DNA from 2 places in the Erwinia sp. HR93 genome. Region 1 is predicted to be linked to the other one. Evidence: predicted binding sites of a transcription regulator. Region 1 holds the regulator's gene; the other holds the start of a gene.

The links. The regulator LexA, encoded in region 1, represses DNA repair genes until DNA is damaged. The targets are predictions, from matches to a motif close to TNCTGTATGTACATACAGNA.
Region 2: mutH (DNA mismatch repair endonuclease MutH) is a predicted target of LexA. The motif match lies at 3,041-3,060, and genes of this name have one in related genera.

The regions. Positions count from the first base shown of each region.
Region 1 covers NZ_JAXUDP010000001.1:1,071,381-1,080,762, forward strand. Annotated here, with positions in the region: gene SFA31_RS05080 (hypothetical protein) at 413-670, opposite strand; gene SFA31_RS05085 (hypothetical protein) at 741-1,157, shown strand; gene ubiC (chorismate lyase) at 1,424-1,924, shown strand; gene ubiA (4-hydroxybenzoate octaprenyltransferase) at 1,936-2,808, shown strand; gene plsB (glycerol-3-phosphate 1-O-acyltransferase PlsB) at 3,207-5,645, opposite strand; gene SFA31_RS05105 (diacylglycerol kinase) at 5,777-6,145, shown strand; gene lexA (transcriptional repressor LexA) at 6,254-6,862, shown strand; gene SFA31_RS05115 (hypothetical protein) at 6,994-7,209, opposite strand; gene dinF (MATE family efflux transporter DinF) at 7,756-9,084, shown strand; gene SFA31_RS05125 (CsbD family protein) at 9,376-9,382, shown strand, end outside.
Region 2 covers NZ_JAXUDP010000001.1:2,101,141-2,110,522, forward strand. Annotated here, with positions in the region: gene SFA31_RS09815 (NADP(H)-dependent aldo-keto reductase) at 1-553, opposite strand, end outside; gene SFA31_RS09820 (YgdI/YgdR family lipoprotein) at 806-1,024, opposite strand; gene SFA31_RS09825 (TerC family protein) at 1,298-2,011, opposite strand; gene mutH (DNA mismatch repair endonuclease MutH) at 2,125-2,811, opposite strand; gene rppH (RNA pyrophosphohydrolase) at 3,493-4,023, shown strand; gene ptsP (phosphoenolpyruvate--protein phosphotransferase) at 4,036-6,282, shown strand; gene lgt (prolipoprotein diacylglyceryl transferase) at 6,435-7,307, shown strand; gene thyA (thymidylate synthase) at 7,314-8,108, shown strand; gene SFA31_RS09855 (prepilin peptidase-dependent protein) at 8,571-9,038, shown strand; gene SFA31_RS09860 (prepilin peptidase-dependent protein) at 9,032-9,382, shown strand, end outside.

The sequences.
Region 1 (9,382 bases):
ACGTATAAATATGGAAATTGTATGTCCTAAGTGCTTAAGCGCTGCTGACAATGTTGATAAAGAAACATTGAAATGCAGTAAGTGTCACAGTGAGTTTCATAAGATAAAGTTCCGTTCGACTTTATTAAAAGTGGCAGTAGTGATGGCGGTGGGCGGTGGGCGGTGGGCGGTGGGCGGTGGGCGGTGGTATGGGATTTCATAAGGCGAAAGAAGCCCGGTATCCTGTAAATATCGAATACGCAATCATTGATTCCTGCGTAACCTCTTCCGGGAACGATATTACCTATCGTTTACTCGATAAAAAACGAGAGAAGTGTATCTGTGCTCTGGAAAGAACCATGAAGAATATAGAATTTGATGAATCCGACGATGCAGCATTAAAGAGAGAGTTCAGTAAGAATATCAAAAGTTGTTAATTATACCCTATTGAAATAATGCTGATAAAAAGCACCGAGGGAAGATTACCCACGGCACAACTTAATTTACTTTCCTTTATAAGAGTTATTGTCACGGTCACTAGCAGGATAATTTCCTGTATTTTTCGGGAAGCTAGTAAAATGTTATGCACATTAAATTCCTCATTAATCTTTTTAGGGGGATTATTGCCACGACGCTTGCCTGACTCGTGGTGTGGCCGCTGACTTGGGGCATTCTCAAGTGTATTACTCATTTTAAACTCCTTATTAAATTAGCTTGCTCACTGTGAGCGAGAATGACTATATCAACCGTGATGGGGACAAATGGGGACATCAAAGCGGGTATCGGAAAGTGCAAAAGCACAAACGCAGCAATTACAGGTAGAGATAAAGAAAGCGTTAGGTGAGCTGAACTGGTCATGGGGCAAACTGGCTGAGGAATGGTGTTACAGTCGTTTTAACCCGGAAAATGATGGGGAAGATTACGATGCCCCCAGGGAGCTTATTGACACAGTCACTGAAAGGATAAAAAAACAGCTCACCCGCACAACCACTAAAGTTGAGGTGTTGAAACGGTATTTGGTGGTTATTCAGGAACATGATGACTTTGGAAATAAAAAACAGACTGTGAAATTGAAATATATATCTTTTGCATCATGCCCTATCTCGCTTTCATGGATGAAAAAACACTCTGAAGAGCTGGATAAAAGGCTGATGATGGAGGATTACGAAGAAGAGTAAATCCCCCGCCTTCACTTCTATCGCTGAGTATGGCTCCGCCCCTGCGCGGGCGTGCGGACGTTACAGGTTAATGCACAATTTTATTGTGCGTTATGCATTATTAACTCTAATCTTGAAAGGGGTATGTATTGTCTGGCAGCCAAAGCGAGCGCGGCCGTCGTTGCAGCTTTGTTATCCAAACGATCGAGAATCTGTAGGTTAACGTCCACGCCTCATGGCTTCCAGGGTACAATGCTGCGTCCAGAGCCAGGTTTGGAGAATGCGCTATGTCTCACCCCGCATTAAAGCAGCTGCGAGCCATTCGCTACTTTCAGCGCCCGCCGGAGATTACGCCCGCGCTGCGCGAATGGCTGCTTCTTGAGGATTCAATGACCCGCCGTTTTGAGGGCTGCTGCGAGCGGGTAAGCGTAACGCTGCTATTTGAAGATTTTGTCTCCGCGCAGGCGCTGTTACCGCAAGAAGCAGCGCTGCTCCCGGCAGATGAACGTTACTGGCTGCGGGAAATTTTACTGTGTGGGGACGGTGCCCCCTGGCTTGCCGGGCGCACCCTGGTGCCAGAATCCACCCTGAATGGCCCTGAACTGGCGCTGCGTAACCTCGGGACGACGCCGCTGGGGCGTTATCTGTTTACCTCTTCAAATTTAACGCGCGACTTTATTGAAGTAGGGCGGCACGATGCGCTATGGGGAAGGCGTTCCCGCCTGAAATTGTCAGGAAAACCACTATTATTGACGGAGCTATTCCTGCCTGCGTCACCGCTGTATTGAGAGGATGAAAAATGGAGTGGAGTCTGAAGCAGAGTAAACTGCTGGCGTATCACCGCCTGATGCGTACTGACAAACCCATTGGCGCGCTATTGCTGCTTTGGCCCACGCTGTGGGCTTTGTGGCTGGCAACGCCGGGGGCGCCACCGCTTTCCATTCTGCTCGTTTTTATCGCCGGCGTTTGGTTAATGCGCGCGGCGGGATGTGTAGTCAATGATTATGCCGACAGGAAATTTGACGGGCACGTTAAGCGCACGGCTAATCGCCCGCTGCCCAGCGGCGCGGTTACCGGCAGAGAGGCGCGCACGCTATTTGTGGTGCTGGTGGTGCTCTCGTTCCTGCTGGTGTTAACGCTCAATACAATGACCATCCTGCTTTCCGTGATTGGGCTGGCGCTGGCGTGGGTCTATCCGTTTATGAAGCGCTATACCCACCTGCCGCAGGTGGTGCTGGGCGCGGCGTTTGGCTGGTCCATTCCGATGGCGTTCGCCGCGGTGAGTGAAAGCGTGCCGCTTTCCTGCTGGCTGATGTTTCTGGTGAATATTGTCTGGGCCGTGGCATACGATACGGAATATGCTATGGTAGACCGGGATGATGATCTGAAGATTGGCGTAAAATCAACGGCGATTCTGTTTGGGCGCTACGACACGGTGATTATCGGGCTGCTGCAGGTGGCGATGCTGGCGCTATTGGCGCTGATTGGCGAGCTTAATCACCTCAATCTGGCATGGTATTGCGCTCTGGCGCTGGCGGGTGGGCTGTTTGTCTATCAACAAAAGCTGATGGTTGGCCGCGATCGCGATGCCTGTTTCCGCGCTTTTATGAATAATAATTATGTCGGGCTGATTTTATTCGGCGGTCTGATGCTGAGTTTCCTGCCGTTTTAATCTCGCCGAGATAGCCAGTATTCAACGCTGCCCGCCCCGTGCGGGCATTTTTTTATTACGCTTTAGCTCTAGCTTATTATTTCTGCGTAATTGGCGAGGGTTGAGGTGAGATATGGCGACTCTTGATGAGAAGGCGTTAAAAAGCGCGCCGGCTGGGCGTGAGATGCGCGGCTATAATGCCCATTTGAGTATCAATTAGTATCGCTTTTTGCCAGCCAGTGGTGGATTACTTATGGAAAATACGAACATAGATACGGGCTGCATTTGATTTGTCGGAGCCCTGGCATCGGGGGCAGTAAAACGGCATGGCGTTAGGCGCCTTATGACGAGCTTGGGAAGGGTGAAAATTTACCGCCTTTTGCAAGGCGGTAAGAGGGCTGCAGGCGGGCGTCAGGCCGCTATGCTTTTTCCGGAAGGCCGCTTTGTGCTACGGAGCTTTCAATGGTCAGACGCACATCCGGCGCCAGCAAATCGGAGAGCAGCCGCCATGCAAGCAGCGCTTTTTCCCGATCCGCATCGTCGGTGTCGCTCAGGTAGCCTTCATCGCGCAGCGTCAGCACCAGAGTTGAGAAGACCGCTTTGTCGAAAAATTCCGGGGCATTAATGCCGTGCAGCATCGACAGGCGCTGGGCCAGAGTGCGGCTTTCTTTCTCCAGCGTGCCGCGGTTCATGGTGGGGTTATTGCTCAACAGCCAGAATGTGATGGCATAGCGCTGAATAGTTTCCCGCGCGCCGGCCGCCAGTAGCTGCAGCGTACGTGAACGAGTGGGGTTAAGCTGTACCGTATCACCATTAATTAGCAACAGGCCCTGGCGCTGCATCTCTGCCAGTAACGCATCGACTTCGGCTGCCAGCGCCGGGGTATCCCAGTGCAGGAAAAGCTCAGCTTTCAGCATGGGATACAGTAGCGTTACCTGGCGCAGTAGTTCATCGCGAGTAATATGCCGACGCTGAGTCACCATCTGGGCCAGCAGGGATGGCAGAATCAGCATATGCATCAGATTGTTGCGATAATAAGTCATTAATATTGCCTGTTCCCGCGGCAGGATAATAATCTCGCCGATGGTGTCCTGCTCAACTTCAAACTTATTCATGCGTAATGCGTGATCGATAAGTTCGCTAGCGCTGGCGGACGGCACGGTAGTGTCCGGCGCGTAGGGCACATTGCGCAGCAGATCTATATAGCAATCTAGCTGTTCAAGAAGCTGCTCGCGGGTAAGCGAGCGCTGGCGTGAGGCCAGCAGCGCCGTACAGCACAGGTTCATGGCATTAGCGGCGGCGGCGTTATTAATACGCACCATTAACGTGGCGGCGATTTCGTTTACGGCGGGCGTTAGCCAGGCCGGACGCACGGCTTCAATAGGATCAATGTCTTCGCGCCATTCAGGCACGCGCTGATTCAGCCAATTGTTCAGCGGAATGGGTTCGCCGAAATTGACGTAGCCTTCGCCAAGATTGCGCAGTTTGCTAAGGCCGCGCAGCATTTGAAGCAGGCTCTCTTTTTCTTTCGTGGCCCCGCGCAGCTCTTTCGCATAGGTGCCAACTTCCATCACGTGTTCATAGCCGATGTAAATAGGCACCAGGGTTATCGGGCGGGAGCCGCCGCGCAGCATTGCCTGTAGTGTCATCGAGAGCGTACCCGTCTTCGGCTCTAGCAGGCGCCCGGTGCGGGAGCGCCCGCCTTCAACAAAATATTCCACGGAATAGCCGCGGCTAAAAAGTTCGCCTAAATACTCACGGAACACGGTTGAGTAAAGCTTGTTTCCGCGGAAGGTGCGGCGGATAAAGAAAGCGCCGAGGCGGCGGAATATTGGGCCGGCGGGCCAGAAGTTCAGATTGATACCGGCGGCAATGTGCGGTGGCACTAAACCCTGATGGTATAACACGTACGACAGCAATAAATAATCCATATGGCTGCGGTGGCAGGGAACGTACACCAGCTCATGCCCTTCATGCGCCAGCTTGCGCACCCGTTCAGCATTATGAACGTTAATCCCCTGATAAAGCCGGTTCCAGGTGAAACCAAGTACGCGGTCGGTAATGCGAATGGCCTCATAGGAGAAGTTGGCGGCAATCTCTTCCATTAGTGCAATGGCATTTTGCTGCGCTTTTTCATGCGAAATTTTTTTGCTGCGAGCTTCATCCTCGACCGCCCGAGCGATAGCCCGGGATGAAAGGAGTTTATTAAACAGATCCTGGCGAGCAGGAAGGCGCGGCCCTACGGCGGCTAAACGGAGGCGGGCGAAGTGCATACGCGCAACGCGCAGCAGTTTCTGCGCGATGCTTTTATCGGTGCCGTGTTCCGTGGCCATCCAGCGCAGCGAGACGGGCGTGGAAAAACGGACAAAGCTATCGCGGCCCAGCCACAGCACCGCAAAAAATTTCTGAATACCATTAAGCATGCGTAAAGGAGGATTTGATTCTCCTTTTTCACGCCCGGGCGAGCGCCCGAACATAACGGAAACCGGCACCAATTGGATATCCAGATTAGGGTTGCGCCGGTGAAGATCCAGATAATCATGAAACAGTTTTATCGACTCTTCTTTTGGCGTGTAATAAGTAAATACGCGCGGTCCGTCGTGGACAAATACGTAGCGCGGTAAAACAATGCCATCAACCTCAAGCGGATCGAAGGGATCGGGCAGATCGTGCGCCAGACACTGTTCACGAAGCGTCAGAATGTCCGCTTTTGAATTGTACGGTAAGACATAAATTATCGGTCTGGAGATATCGAGCCCCAGCTCAGCGCAGGGATCTTCAGGAACTAATTTACTTTTTACCAGCAAACTTAGTGGTAAATTAAGCAACTTATAGAAAAAGTGGGGCCAGTCTACCATAGACAATGTTAAGCCTCTGAGTGAAGAGCGTCATTACGGCGCAGCATACCAGAAATAGCATATAAATTCTGCGACATTGCTGTATTTACGGCTTTTTCGCCAGGACGCAAATTTTAAAAAAGGGTTTTTTCATGGCTAATAGTACCACCGGTATTACCCGTATTATCAAGGCTGCCGGCTATTCCTGGAAGGGGCTTCGCGCCGCATGGCGCAATGAGGCGGCCTTTCGTCAGGAAACATTACTGGCGGTCGCGGGCATAATCATCGCCTGCTGGCTGGATATTGATGCGTTAACGCGCGTGCTGCTTATTGGATCCGTGGTACTTATTATGATCGTTGAAATTCTTAATAGCGCCATTGAAGCAGTGGTTGATCGTATCGGTACTGAAAAGCATGAACTTTCTGGCCGCGCGAAGGATATGGGATCGGCGGCGGTATTCATTGCGATGCTGCTCGCCGCTTTTGTCTGGATCTCATTATTGTGGCAACGCTTTTATTGATTCGCCCGGTATTGCGATAAGTCGCTGGTTTTTGCTGAATTATGGTTCCCTTAACGTATTGCGCTGTATATACTCACAGCATAACTGTATATACAACCAGGGGGCGAAATGAAAGCGTTAACGGCCAGACAGCAGGAGGTTTTTGACCTCATCCGGGAGCATATTAGCCAGACGGGTATGCCGCCAACGCGGGCAGAGATTGCTAAGCAGCTTGGATTTCGTTCTCCGAATGCCGCGGAAGAGCATTTAAAGGCGCTGGCGCGGAAAGGCGTAATTGAAATCGTCTCTGGTGCCTCCCGTGGTATTCGACTGATGGTGGAAGAAGAAGCAGGCCTTCCGCTGGTAGGGCGCGTTGCCGCCGGAGAGCCGCTGCTGGCGCAGCAGCATATTGAAGGGCACTATCAGGTTGATCCTTCTTTATTCAGGCCTGGCGCTGATTTTCTCCTGCGCGTGAGCGGTATGTCGATGAAAGATATCGGTATTATGGACGGTGACTTACTTGCCGTACATAAAACCCAGGAAGCACGCAATGGTCAGGTAGTAGTTGCTCGTATTGAAGACGAGGTCACGGTGAAGCGGTTAAAAAAACAGGGAAATGTTGTCTGGCTACTGCCAGAAAACAGTGACTTCGAGCCGATTGAAGTGGATTTGCGTTCGCAAAACTTTAGCATTGAGGGCTTGGCCGTCGGCGTTATTCGCAACGGCGAATGGCTCTAACCGTTTTAAAACACTAAGCCTTCCTGGCTATTATCTGCGGTATATTTGGATTAAGCGCCAGCCATCCTGTCGGCGCTTTTATTCGCGTGCTGCCAGCCCACAGGCGGCGCGCAGTGTGTCAGCTATTACAATCAGAGTAGTTTCCTCAACGTCAGACGTTGCCAGGCGCACCGTAATTTCAGGGCAGGATGCTGCGCGGCGAACTCTACTTTTTCAGCGCTGCGCTGAGATGAAAACGACAGGGGAAGGGAAACATAGCCGGCCGATGCAGAGTCGATAAGCAAAGGGATGCGGGTTAACTGAAGCAGGTAAATTATGGCGGTGTGTGGCAGGTTATTTGCCTGCACGCACGGCCTTCGCCCGGTAATTCCTTTGCACAATAGTTTTAGCCTGCGCTCCAGCTTATACGGTGGAAGGTGCTCTGATATACGCATTCGTCTGGGATTAATGTACATATCTTCCGGATGCGTATATCTTCCGTGCCTGCCAGATGCTTATCTTATTAGCCGGTCGCTTTTCTTGTCAGGAAGAAAGCGCTGGTGATGTATTTGATAGAGCCATCATACTTACCTTATCCCGCTTATTCACAGGTTGTTTCAGTGTCCGAGGCGTTACTGACCTCTATTTAAGCTTTTTAATATTCATCTCAACAATGCTGCCTGAACTTAAGAACGTTATTTGCCGTTAAATTGGATACACTTTGCGGCCCGGTCTATTTAGCTTTATTGAGAGCACCACGCTAACTTGTGAATATCTGGCTGAATGCAGGGGCACTAAAGCGCGCGCAATCATTTGCCATGTTACGCCTGCGCTACGCCCGATCGGGTAGTTTAGAACCATGAAGCCTGCTGTTCGCAGCAGGAGAAGATAAATCATTATAAATGGGCTGGACGATGCCTTTTTTCCATAAAACAGATAAAGCACTGTGGCGGCTGGCGCTGCCGATGATTTTTTCCAATATCACTGTACCGCTGCTGGGGCTGGTGGATACCGCCGTTATCGGCCATCTTGATTCGCCAGATTATTTGGCCGGCGTAGCCGTGGGAGCAACCACGACCAGCTTCCTGTTTATGCTGCTGCTTTTTTTACGTATGAGCACGACGGGGCTGACCGCTCAGGCGTGGGGGGCTAAAGATATCCCGGCGCTGGCGCGCGCTTTAGCTCAGCCTATGATGCTGGCGTTAAGCGCAGGGGTTGCTATCGTTGCGTTACGTACTCCACTGATTGACCTGGCTTTGCATGCGGTGGGCGGCAATGAAAATGTTTTATATCAGGCGCGTCGTTTTCTGGAGATCCGCTGGCTTAGCACGCCGGCCTCGCTGGCGAATTTGGTGCTATTAGGTTGGTTATTGGGCGTCCAGTATGCGCGGGCTCCGGTTATTTTGCTGGTGGTGGGGAATGTGTTGAATATCACACTCGACCTTTGGTTCGTTATGGGACTTGGCATGAACGTGCGGGGGGCAGCGCTGGCAACGGTAATAGCAGAATATGGCACGCTGCTGGTGGGACTAATTATGGTATTTCGAGTGATGCGCCTGCGCGGTATAGATATCCAGCTACTCAAAGGCGCGTGGCGCGGCAATCTGCGCCGTTTACTGGCGCTGAATCGCGATATCATGCTGCGTTCGCTGCTATTACAGATATGTTTCGCGTCGCTGACCATCTATGGTGCCAGGCTAGGGAACGATATTGTTGCGGTCAATGCGGTGTTAATGACGCTACTGACGTTTACGGCCTATGCGCTTGACGGCTTTGCTTATGCGGTGGAGGCGTATTCCGGGCAGGCTTACGGGGCGCGCAACGGTGGGCAGCTACTTAACCTGTGGCACGCTGCCTGTCGGCAGGCGGGGCTTGTCGCGCTGTGCTTTGCCGTTATTTATGCCTGCTTTGGGCGCTATATCATTGCAGTGTTAACTTCGCTGCCTGAGTTACGAACGCTGGCCGATCACTACCTGTACTGGCAGGTTCTGTTACCGGTGATTGGCGTCTGGTGCTATTTGCTGGATGGTATGTTTGTAGGTGCTACCCGTGGCGCTGAAATGCGTAACAGTATGGCGATTGCGGCGGCCGGGTTTGGTCTTACGCTGTTAACCGTACCTGTTTTAGGCAACCATGGCCTATGGCTGGCGCTGGCGGTTTTTTTAGCGCTTCGTGGCCTGTCGCTGGGGTGGTTCTGGCGCCAGCATTGGCGCAACCGTTCCTGGTTTGCGGATGTAGAGTGACGGTGCTTGCCCAGCAGCGTAATAGTCGGCCTTTACTATTGATGCGTCGCCATCCTGAAAATCTTTCCGTCAGAAGCGGGATAGTCGGCTGCCAAGTATTTTTTAGGTAAAAACTCTTAAAACACCGCTGAATATAAAATCCTTGTCTAAACTTAAGGCTCAATGCGACGGTTGAGCCTGTGTAGCAGACGTTATGTTACCGATTGCCAGCTTTACCGTACGACAAAGAGTATGCCACTTTGCAGAGTATTGAATTTCTGGCTTGATAAACCGAACGATAAGGAGTTTGTAATGAATA
Region 2 (9,382 bases), 1.0 Mb from region 1:
CCCATGCCGTTTCATTGGAGACACCGATGTAGCGTATTTTCCCAGCGCGCTGACATTCGGCAAGGGCTTCCAGTGTTTCAAGCAGCGTTATTTCTGGCGCTTTGTCGTCCCAGCGGTAGCCAAGCTGCCCAAAGCAGTTAGTGCTACGCTGCGGCCAGTGGACCTGATAAAGATCCAGATAATCAGTTTGCAGGCGCTTCAAGCTGGCATCCAGCGCATCGCGAATATTTTTGCGATCCAACTTTTGATTCGGGCGAATCTCGCTGTCGTTATTGCGCGCAGGGCCGATAACCTTTGAGGCGATAATCAGTTTTTCTCGGCCACCGCGTTGCGCCAGCCAGTTGCCAATAAAGCGCTCTGTTTGCCCCTGGGTTTCCGGGCGGGGTGGAACCGGATACATTTCTGCGGTATCAATTAAGTTCACGCCCTGGCTGACGGCGTAATCAAGCTGCGCCTGCGCATCCGCCTCACTGTTCTGTTCGCCGAATGTCATCGTTCCAAGCCCAAGTGCGCTAACTTCCAGCGAGCTGTGTGGAATACGGTGGTAATGCATGCCGGTTTCCTTATTTATTATGAGTTGATTTAGCCTGAGAAGAGCGAGTTTGGCACCGTGATGGCGGCGTTGCCGGTGAGCCAGCTCGCTGCGGTATTGCTGCGGATAACGGCCTGTATTTCAGGGTCATAAACTCTGGGTCTGTAGTGAACGTATTTTTATTGGATGCCCGGTAGTTTTTTATCGCCCGAATGGCGCTGCGAAAAGCACTCCTCAGGCGAAAAAAAACGGCCCAGGGCCGATTTTTATACCTTACCGTTCGATAATTTGTGAAACATCGTCGCGGTTAATCTGCATCTCGTTTCCCTGGATGTCCCGATAACTGACAAGCCCGGTATCATCATCTATCTGCGGTTTGCCTTCCGTAAGGATCATTCGCCCGTCTTTTGTGGCCATAACATAATCACTACTGCATCCTGATACGGCAAAGACCAATCCTACGGCGGAAATGGCGACAGCCCATTTTTTCATTTTCTTCCCTCTTTCCGTTCGTGACTACTGATAAGCATTTACCCTAACCGATCGATAAGTAAACGACCGTGAGGCAGGGCATTTTCCGATAAGCGCGTATAGCGTCGAGATATAGCGATTTTTCACGCTGAGTAGCCGAAAGAGCCGGCCAGGCCATCGACGTCATCAGCCAGAACTTTATTTATTAATAACCTACACTTACCAAAGAAGAAAGCTATGAAGTCTGAAAAAAGGATATTTCTGTCACAAAACCCCCTGGCAGAGGGGGCACGGTTAGCTGCGATGTTTTTTGCTGCGTAACAGATTCAGGCTTTCAACGGCGATAGAGAAGAACATGGCGAAGTAGATATACCCCTTGGGAACATGGATATCGATACTTTCCAAAATAAGCGTCAGTCCCACCAGAATCAGAAACGCCAGCGCCAGCATTTTTACTGAAGGATGCCTGTCGACAAACTCGCCAATGGGGCGCGCGGCGAACATCATTACCCCCACGGCTATGACCACTGCCGCCATCATAATGATTAAATGCCCGGAAAGGCCGACTGCGGTAATTACGGAATCAAGGCTGAAAATAATATCCAACAGCATAATTTGTAAGATTGCACCCCAAAATGAGTGGACGTGGGTCTCTTGAGCGCTTTCATCGCCTTCAATAGACTCGTGGATCTCTTTACTCGCTTTGATTACCAAAAACAGGCCGCCGAGCAGCAGAATCAGATCGCGCACGGAAATCGCGTGGCCAAAAACGGTAAATAACGGCTGGATCAGATGGCTTACCCAGGCGATAGAGGCCAGCAGCGCCAGGCGCATGAGCATCGCCGCGCTAAGCCCCACGCGCCGCGCGCGGTTTTGCAGATGCGGCGGTAGTTTCGCCACCACCAGCGAAAGAAAAATGATGTTATCAATACCCAGTACGATTTCCAGAAGCGTGAGCGTGCCAAGCGCCAGCCACGCGCTGGGATCTGTTATCCATGCAAGCAACATTGACTATCCTGCTAAAAAAGAAAAATGTCGGGCCGGTTAAGCAAGCCTGTGACGAAAATACCCTCAAAAAGAAGGCGTAGTATAGGCTATGTTGCGCGTCGGCAAAATGCCGTTTACAGGAGAAAATGGCGGGCCAGCAGAGCGGCAGTAAAGGCTTTTTTTAGATAAAATCCGCGTGGGAGGGTTAAAATTGGCTCCCCGTGTTCCCCGATGGCTTCCGTCAGCGCCCGAGCGTTAGCCGCCTTAGGACGTATTTGTAAAACTTCGCCGTGCCGGGCGGTAATACGTTCAACGTGCCCTAACACAATGAAATCCATTAACTCTTCCCAGTCGCGACGTAGCTGTTCATCTTCTTCAGGCGACGGGCTCCAAAGTAGTGGACTACCGACGCGGCGTTCTGATAAGGGGATACTGCGCTCGCCTTCAACGGGAATCCATAGCACCCGGCGCAATTTATAGCGCACATGGCTGCTTTCCCAGGTAATTCCCGTATTGCCCGTTAAAGGTGCGACACAAACGAAAGTGGTTTCCAGCGGTCGGCCGTGGGCATCGACCGGAATGCTCTTAAGCTCAATACCGAGTGCCGCAAAATCCTGTTCTGGCTTGCTGCCAGCGCTGGCTCCGAGCCAGTGTTCCAGCAGTAAACCTGTCCAGCCTTTATCTCGCTTTAAATCTTGAGGAATAGGCAGCCCTGCGAGGCTTGCCAGCTCGCCCAATGTGTAACCTGCCAGCCGGTGCGCCTGGTCAATTAACTGTGCCTCGCTTGCGGGAGGTTGCAGAAAAGGGCGTAGTAATTCCATTGCTCGTTATCAGTGGTTAAAAAATCGCCGCCTGATGGCAGGCGCGGTGAATAAAGTGTACCTGCCCTGAGTAAAAATACCAACGTTATGATTTTCCGTATATTTTATTAGCGTAATTTGTTGGGTATTCGCTGGCATAAAAGCTTTTCCCTTTCTGAACACTGGCAATGAACAGGATCTTCCCCCCGGTTATCCACAGAATAATGGGATAACTGGGGGAAATGACGACTACTGTTTCCATTTACAGGCTTGACGAATGCCATATTTGCGATATTCCACCCAATTATGACTAACTTATTGGCACAATCTGTGGATAAAATCGACTGTGTATAAAAAAACGTCAGCTTGCGGATCTTTAGTGGGTAACTGGGGATATAGGCCCCGTGAATCCTCATTATTATTTATTTAATTTTTTGATATATAAGGAATATTAAGATATTCCCGCTGAGGGGTTCAAAACGCTGTACAGAGTTTTCCCGCGTTAATTCCTCACTTCTACACAGCGATATCCACAGAAAAAGTGAATAAACTCGCGCTAAAAGCCGATGTCTGTTTATAACTTGAGCTTTTACTGTGAGTTATTCAATGGTTATACCTTTTCAACAACGCGAGAGAGTGGTTTACCGCCCAACGGGAGTATGAAACAATCGACGCCATCCAGATTTATTTTGAGGTAGTCCGGTGATTGATGACGATGGCTACCGCCCAAACGTTGGAATTGTTATCTGTAATCGTCAGGGGCAGGTTATGTGGGCCAGACGTTTTGGGCAACATTCCTGGCAGTTTCCTCAGGGAGGAATTAATCCCGGAGAGTCCCCTGAGCAGGCAATGTACCGGGAACTGTATGAGGAAGTGGGGTTACAGCGCAAAGACGTGCGCCTTTTAGCCTCCACCCGCAACTGGTTACGGTACAAATTACCAAAGCGTTTGGTGCGTTGGGATACAAAACCTGTCTGTATTGGGCAAAAACAGAAGTGGTTTCTGCTGCAATTAACCGGCAGCGATAGCGATATTAATATGCAGGCCAGCGGTATGCCCGAATTCGATGGCTGGCGCTGGGTGAGTTATTGGTATCCGGTTCGGCAAGTGGTGTCTTTTAAACGCGATGTCTATCGTCGCGTAATGAAAGAGTTCGCCAGCGTGGTAATGCCGATGCAGGAGCCAGGCTCTCAGCGGCATTCATCGCCCCACTGGCGGCGAAAAAGAGGCTAGGCCACGCGTAATATGCTTACTCCGCTACGAGAGATAGTCGAAAAAGTTGCCAGCGCTCCCCGTCTTAGCGAGGCGCTGGAAATTTTGGTCAATGACATTTGCCGCGCAATGGATACGGAGGTTTGTTCGGTCTATCTCGCCGACCATGAACGGCGCTGTTACTATCTAATGGCGACGCGGGGCCTTAAAAAGCCGCGCGGTCGCACCATTACCCTAGCGTTTGATGAAGGCCTGGTAGGGCTAGTGGGCCGTCTGGCCGAGCCTATTAACTTAGCCGACGCGCAAAAACATCCGAGCTTTAAATTTATCCCCGCCGTAAAAGAAGAACGCTTTCGTGCTTTTCTGGGCGTGCCTATTATCCAGCGCCGTCAGTTGCTCGGTATTCTCGTGGTCCAGCAGCGTGAACAGCGGCAGTTCGATGAGAGCGAAGAATCTTTCCTCGTCACGCTCGCAACGCAAATGGCCGCCATTCTCTCTCAGTCGCAATTAACCGCGCTGTTCGGGCAATATCGGCAAACGCGCCTGCGCGCACTTGCGGCCTCACCCGGCGTGGCGGTGGCAGAAGGGTGGATGGATACCACGATGCCGCTGATTGAGCAGGTGCCGGAGGCCTCTACGCTGGATGTCGCCCGTGAGCGCGAGCGCCTTTCTTCTGCTCTGGAAGAGGCTTCTGCGGAGTTTCGGCGCTTCAGTAAACGCTTTGCCGCAGGCGCGCAAAAAGAGACCGCGGCGATTTTCGATCTGTATATCCACCTGCTGTCTGACGTTAACCTGCGCCGTGAGTTATACGCAGAGATTGAAAAGGGTGCCGTTGCCGAATGGGCCGTCAGAAAAGTAATTGAAAAATTCGCCGCACGCTTTGCCAGGCTTAATGACGGTTATCTTAAAGAGCGGGCCGTTGATTTACGCACTTTGGGTCAGCGCCTGCTATTCCAGCTTGATGATACGATCCTGGGGCCAAATACCTGGCCTGCCCGCTTTGTTCTGGTTGCCGATGAGCTATCGGCCGCCACGCTCGCTGAAGTACCGACGGAGCGTCTGGCAGGCGTTGTGGTTCGCGACGGCGCGGCCAATTCGCACGCGGCGATTATGGTCAGAGCGATGGGCATTCCCACCGTTATGGGCGCGGATATCCAGCCGCAGATGCTGCATCAGCGAATGCTCATTGTTGATGGCTATCGGGGGGAGGTGCTGGTCGATCCGGGGCCGACGCTGATAACGGAATATCAGCGGGTAATTGGCGAAGAAAATGCGCTCAGTCAGCTGGCAGAAGAAGAGGCGACTCAGGCCGCGCGCCTGAAAAGCGGTGAGCGTATCCAGGTGATGCTTAATGCCGGTCTTAGCCCGGAGCTTGAAGAAAAGCAGGGAGCGTGGGTAGACGGCATCGGCCTGTATCGCACAGAAATTCCGTTTATGCTACAGAGCGGTTTTCCCTCGGAAGAAGAGCAGGTCGCCCAATATCAGGGCATGCTGCAAACGTTCTACAATAAGCCTGTGGTGCTGCGTACGCTGGACGTGGGCGCCGATAAACAATTGCCCTACATGCCTATCAGCGAAGAAAATCCCAGTCTCGGCTGGCGGGGCATGCGTATCACGCTGGATCAGCCAGAGATCTTCCTGATCCAGGTGCGCGCCATGCTGCGCGCCAACGCCGCCAGCGGCAATCTCAGTATCCTCCTGCCGATGATAACCAGCCTTGATGAAGTGGATGAGGCGCGTCGGCTTATCGACCGCGCCTGGCGCGAAGTAGAGGACGGGCTGGGCTATGCCATTCCCACACCGCGTATTGGCGTGATGGTGGAAGTACCTTCCATGATCTTTATGCTGCCGCAGCTTGCCGGGCGCGTAGATTTTATCTCAATAGGATCAAACGATCTGACGCAGTATTTATTGGCGGTCGATCGAAATAATACTCGCGTTGCCGGGCTTTATGACAGCCTGCATCCGGCAATGCTCCGGGCGCTGTCGGTGATTGCCCGGGATGCGCAAAGCGCCGGGTTGGATATCGGGCTTTGCGGTGAAATGGCGGGCGACCCGATGTGCGTCGCGGTGCTCGTCGGCCTCGGATACCATCATCTTTCAATGAATGCGCGCTCTGTGGCCCGGGTTAAATACCTGCTGCGGCATATTACTCTGGAAGAGGCGCAGGCTTTGGCGCAGCGCAGCCTGGAGGCGCAGCTTGTGACCGAAGTGCGGCATCAAATTGCCGCCTTTATGGAGCGGCGCGGCGTGGGTGGTTTAATACGCGGCGGGCGCTGAGGAACGGCGTTTCTCGCGTTCTTTTACATCTTCGCGACGTTTCCTGCCAGGGCTTTATGCTATGATCCGCTGCTTTGGGAGCGTCCGGTGAGGGCGCGTAACGTATCAATCCGCCCAACGCGCGGGCGGGATAAACAGCTTTATGGTGACAGATGAACAGTGGCTATTTGCGTTTCCCTAACTTCGATCCGGTGATTTTTTCCATCGGCCCGGTTTCACTTCACTGGTACGGGCTTATGTATCTGGTGGGATTCGTTTTTGCGATGTGGCTAGCGGTGCGGCGCGCTAATCGACCGGGAAGCGGCTGGACGAAAAACGAAGTGGAAAATCTGCTCTACGCCGGTTTCCTGGGCGTGTTCCTCGGTGGGCGTATTGGCTACGTTTTATTCTATAACTTGCCGCTATTTTTGGATAATCCGCTGTATTTATTTCGGGTGTGGGACGGGGGAATGTCCTTCCACGGCGGGCTTATCGGCGTTATCTGCGTCATGCTGATTTTCGCGTATCGCACAAAGCGCACCTTTTTCCAGGTCTCCGATTTTATTGCGCCCCTGATTCCGTTTGGCTTAGGCGCCGGGCGTTTAGGCAATTTTATCAACGGAGAACTGTGGGGGCGCGTCGATCCCGGGTTTCGTTTTGCCATGTTATTCCCCGGCTCCCGCAGTGAAGATATCGGGCTTTTGCCTTCACACCCCCAATGGCAGGCATTGCTTAACACCTACGGCGTATTGCCGCGCCATCCTTCACAGCTCTACGAACTTTTTCTTGAAGGCATCGTGCTGTTTATCATTCTTAACCTGTTTATTCGCAAACCGCGCCCAACCGGGGCGGTATCCGGGCTTTTTCTTATTGGCTACGGCGCTTTTCGCATCATCGTTGAGTTTTTCCGCCAGCCGGATGCGCAGTTTACCGGGGCATGGGTGCAGTACATCAGTATGGGGCAGATCCTTTCAATTCCGATGATTGTTGCCGGGCTTGTCATGATGATTTGGGCCTATCGCCGCCGTCAGCCGCAGGTATCTTGAGGACATATGCAACAGTATCTTGATTTAATGAAAAAGGTGTTAGCCGAAGGGACGCCAAAAAACGATCGCACCGGCACCGGCACTCTCTCGATTTTCGGACATCAAATGCGTTTTGACCTCAGCAAGGGGTTTCCGCTGGTGACGACGAAACGTTGCCATCTTCGCTCCATCATTCATGAACTGCTGTGGTTCCTGAAAGGCGATACCAACGTTGCCTATTTGCATGATAACAATGTCACTATCTGGGATGAATGGGCCGATGCAAACGGCGACCTGGGGCCCGTGTACGGTAAACAATGGCGTAGCTGGGGCGCCCCTAACGGGCGCTCAATAGATCAAATCGCAAAAGTGCTGGAACAGCTTAAAAGCGACCCGGATTCACGGCGAATTATCGTGTCGGCGTGGAACGTCGGCGAGCTGGATGAGATGGCGCTGGCTCCTTGCCACGCCTTCTTCCAGTTTTACGTAGCAAATGGGCGGCTGTCCTGCCAGCTATACCAGCGTTCATGCGATGTTTTCCTTGGCCTGCCGTTTAATATCGCCAGCTATGCGCTGCTGGTGCATATGGTAGCCCAGCAGTGCAATCTGGAGGCCGGTGATTTCGTGTGGACCGGCGGAGATACGCATTTATATAGTAATCATCTGGAGCAAACCCGTCTGCAATTAACGCGTGAGCCGCGTCCCTTGCCGCAGCTCGTCATTAAGCGAAAGCCTGATTCGCTGTTTGAGTATTGCTTCGATGATTTTGAAATTGAAGGCTACGATCCATATCCGGCTATCAAAGCACCGGTAGCAATTTAATCGCGCGGCTTCTTTAGTATTATCGTTAGCGGGCGCCGCGCTACGGCATTAGCATCATGGTGTTTTTCCCACGGCGCTGCGCCCGCCAGAAGTCAGGATAACGTAACGTTATATACGGCTTTATCCTGGTCTCTGCGCCTGGCTTTCACTCCCTACTCTGCCTCACTTCTGGTTAGCTCATTATCGGGCGCCTGCCGGTGGAAAATGCTATACCCGCGCTGGCGTTTTCTTGCGTTGGATACCGAGCTTCGGCGTAAAAAGAGCGTTATCGACAAAAGAGCGGCTCACCGAAGCGAAGTTCCCCCTAAAGAGATACTCCCCCGTAACAGAGCCTGACTGATTTGCGTATCATCTTCCAGGATAGTGTAACCACTGGCAACGAAGTCAATGCGTGTGCGAGCCAGCGCGCAGGCAGCCTAAATTAGGCTGGCGGTAGCCGTATCAATAAGCACAATAGCCTTCATGAATCAGACAAAGCAGGGTTTTACATTGATTGAGCTGGTGCTGGTAATGGGCATTGTGGCCTCGCTCAGCGTTGGTGGCCTTTACGGCTGGCGTCACTGGCAGCAGCAACAGCGTTTACAGCAAAATGCGCTATTGCTGCGGGCCTGGTTACAGCAAATACGCGATGAAGCGAATGCGACTAACAGGGATTTTCATATTCGGCTTACGCAGCAGAACAAACAGTGGGCGCTTACCGCCTGCGCGAATTCAGGGGCGGCGTGCTCTCCCCAAAGTCGGCATATCTGGCGCCCCACCGTGCCGGATATCTGGCTGGAGGGCGATGCAAGTAATATTCATTTCTATGGCTTACGTAATACGGCCTGGGCCGGGCATCTGTCGCTCGGGAATGCAGGCGGCCGCTGGCGTATTATTATTTCCAGTTGGGGGCGTATTCGCCTGTGTCTTGAGGGTAAGCGCGCATGTTAATTGAATCGTCACGCGGATTTGTCATGCCAGAAGCGCTAATGTCAGCGGCATTAGGAGCCCTCATTATGCTGGGAGCCGGGCAGCTTATTAGCGCATTGCAGCACGCATCGCTGCGTATTTTCTATAAGCAAGGCTTGGAAGAAGATATGCAGCGCCTGGCGTTAACCATCGGAAAATCGCTCCAGCGCGCGGGTTATTGTCGCAAGGTCTGCGCGTTTGAGGGGCTGCGTATTCAGGAACATGAAAACTGTGTGTTAATACAGCGAGATAAGCGATCCGGTGACGGGCGGGAGCGAATAGGTTACCGGCTAAAACAAGGGAGCCTGGAAACGCATGGTGATACG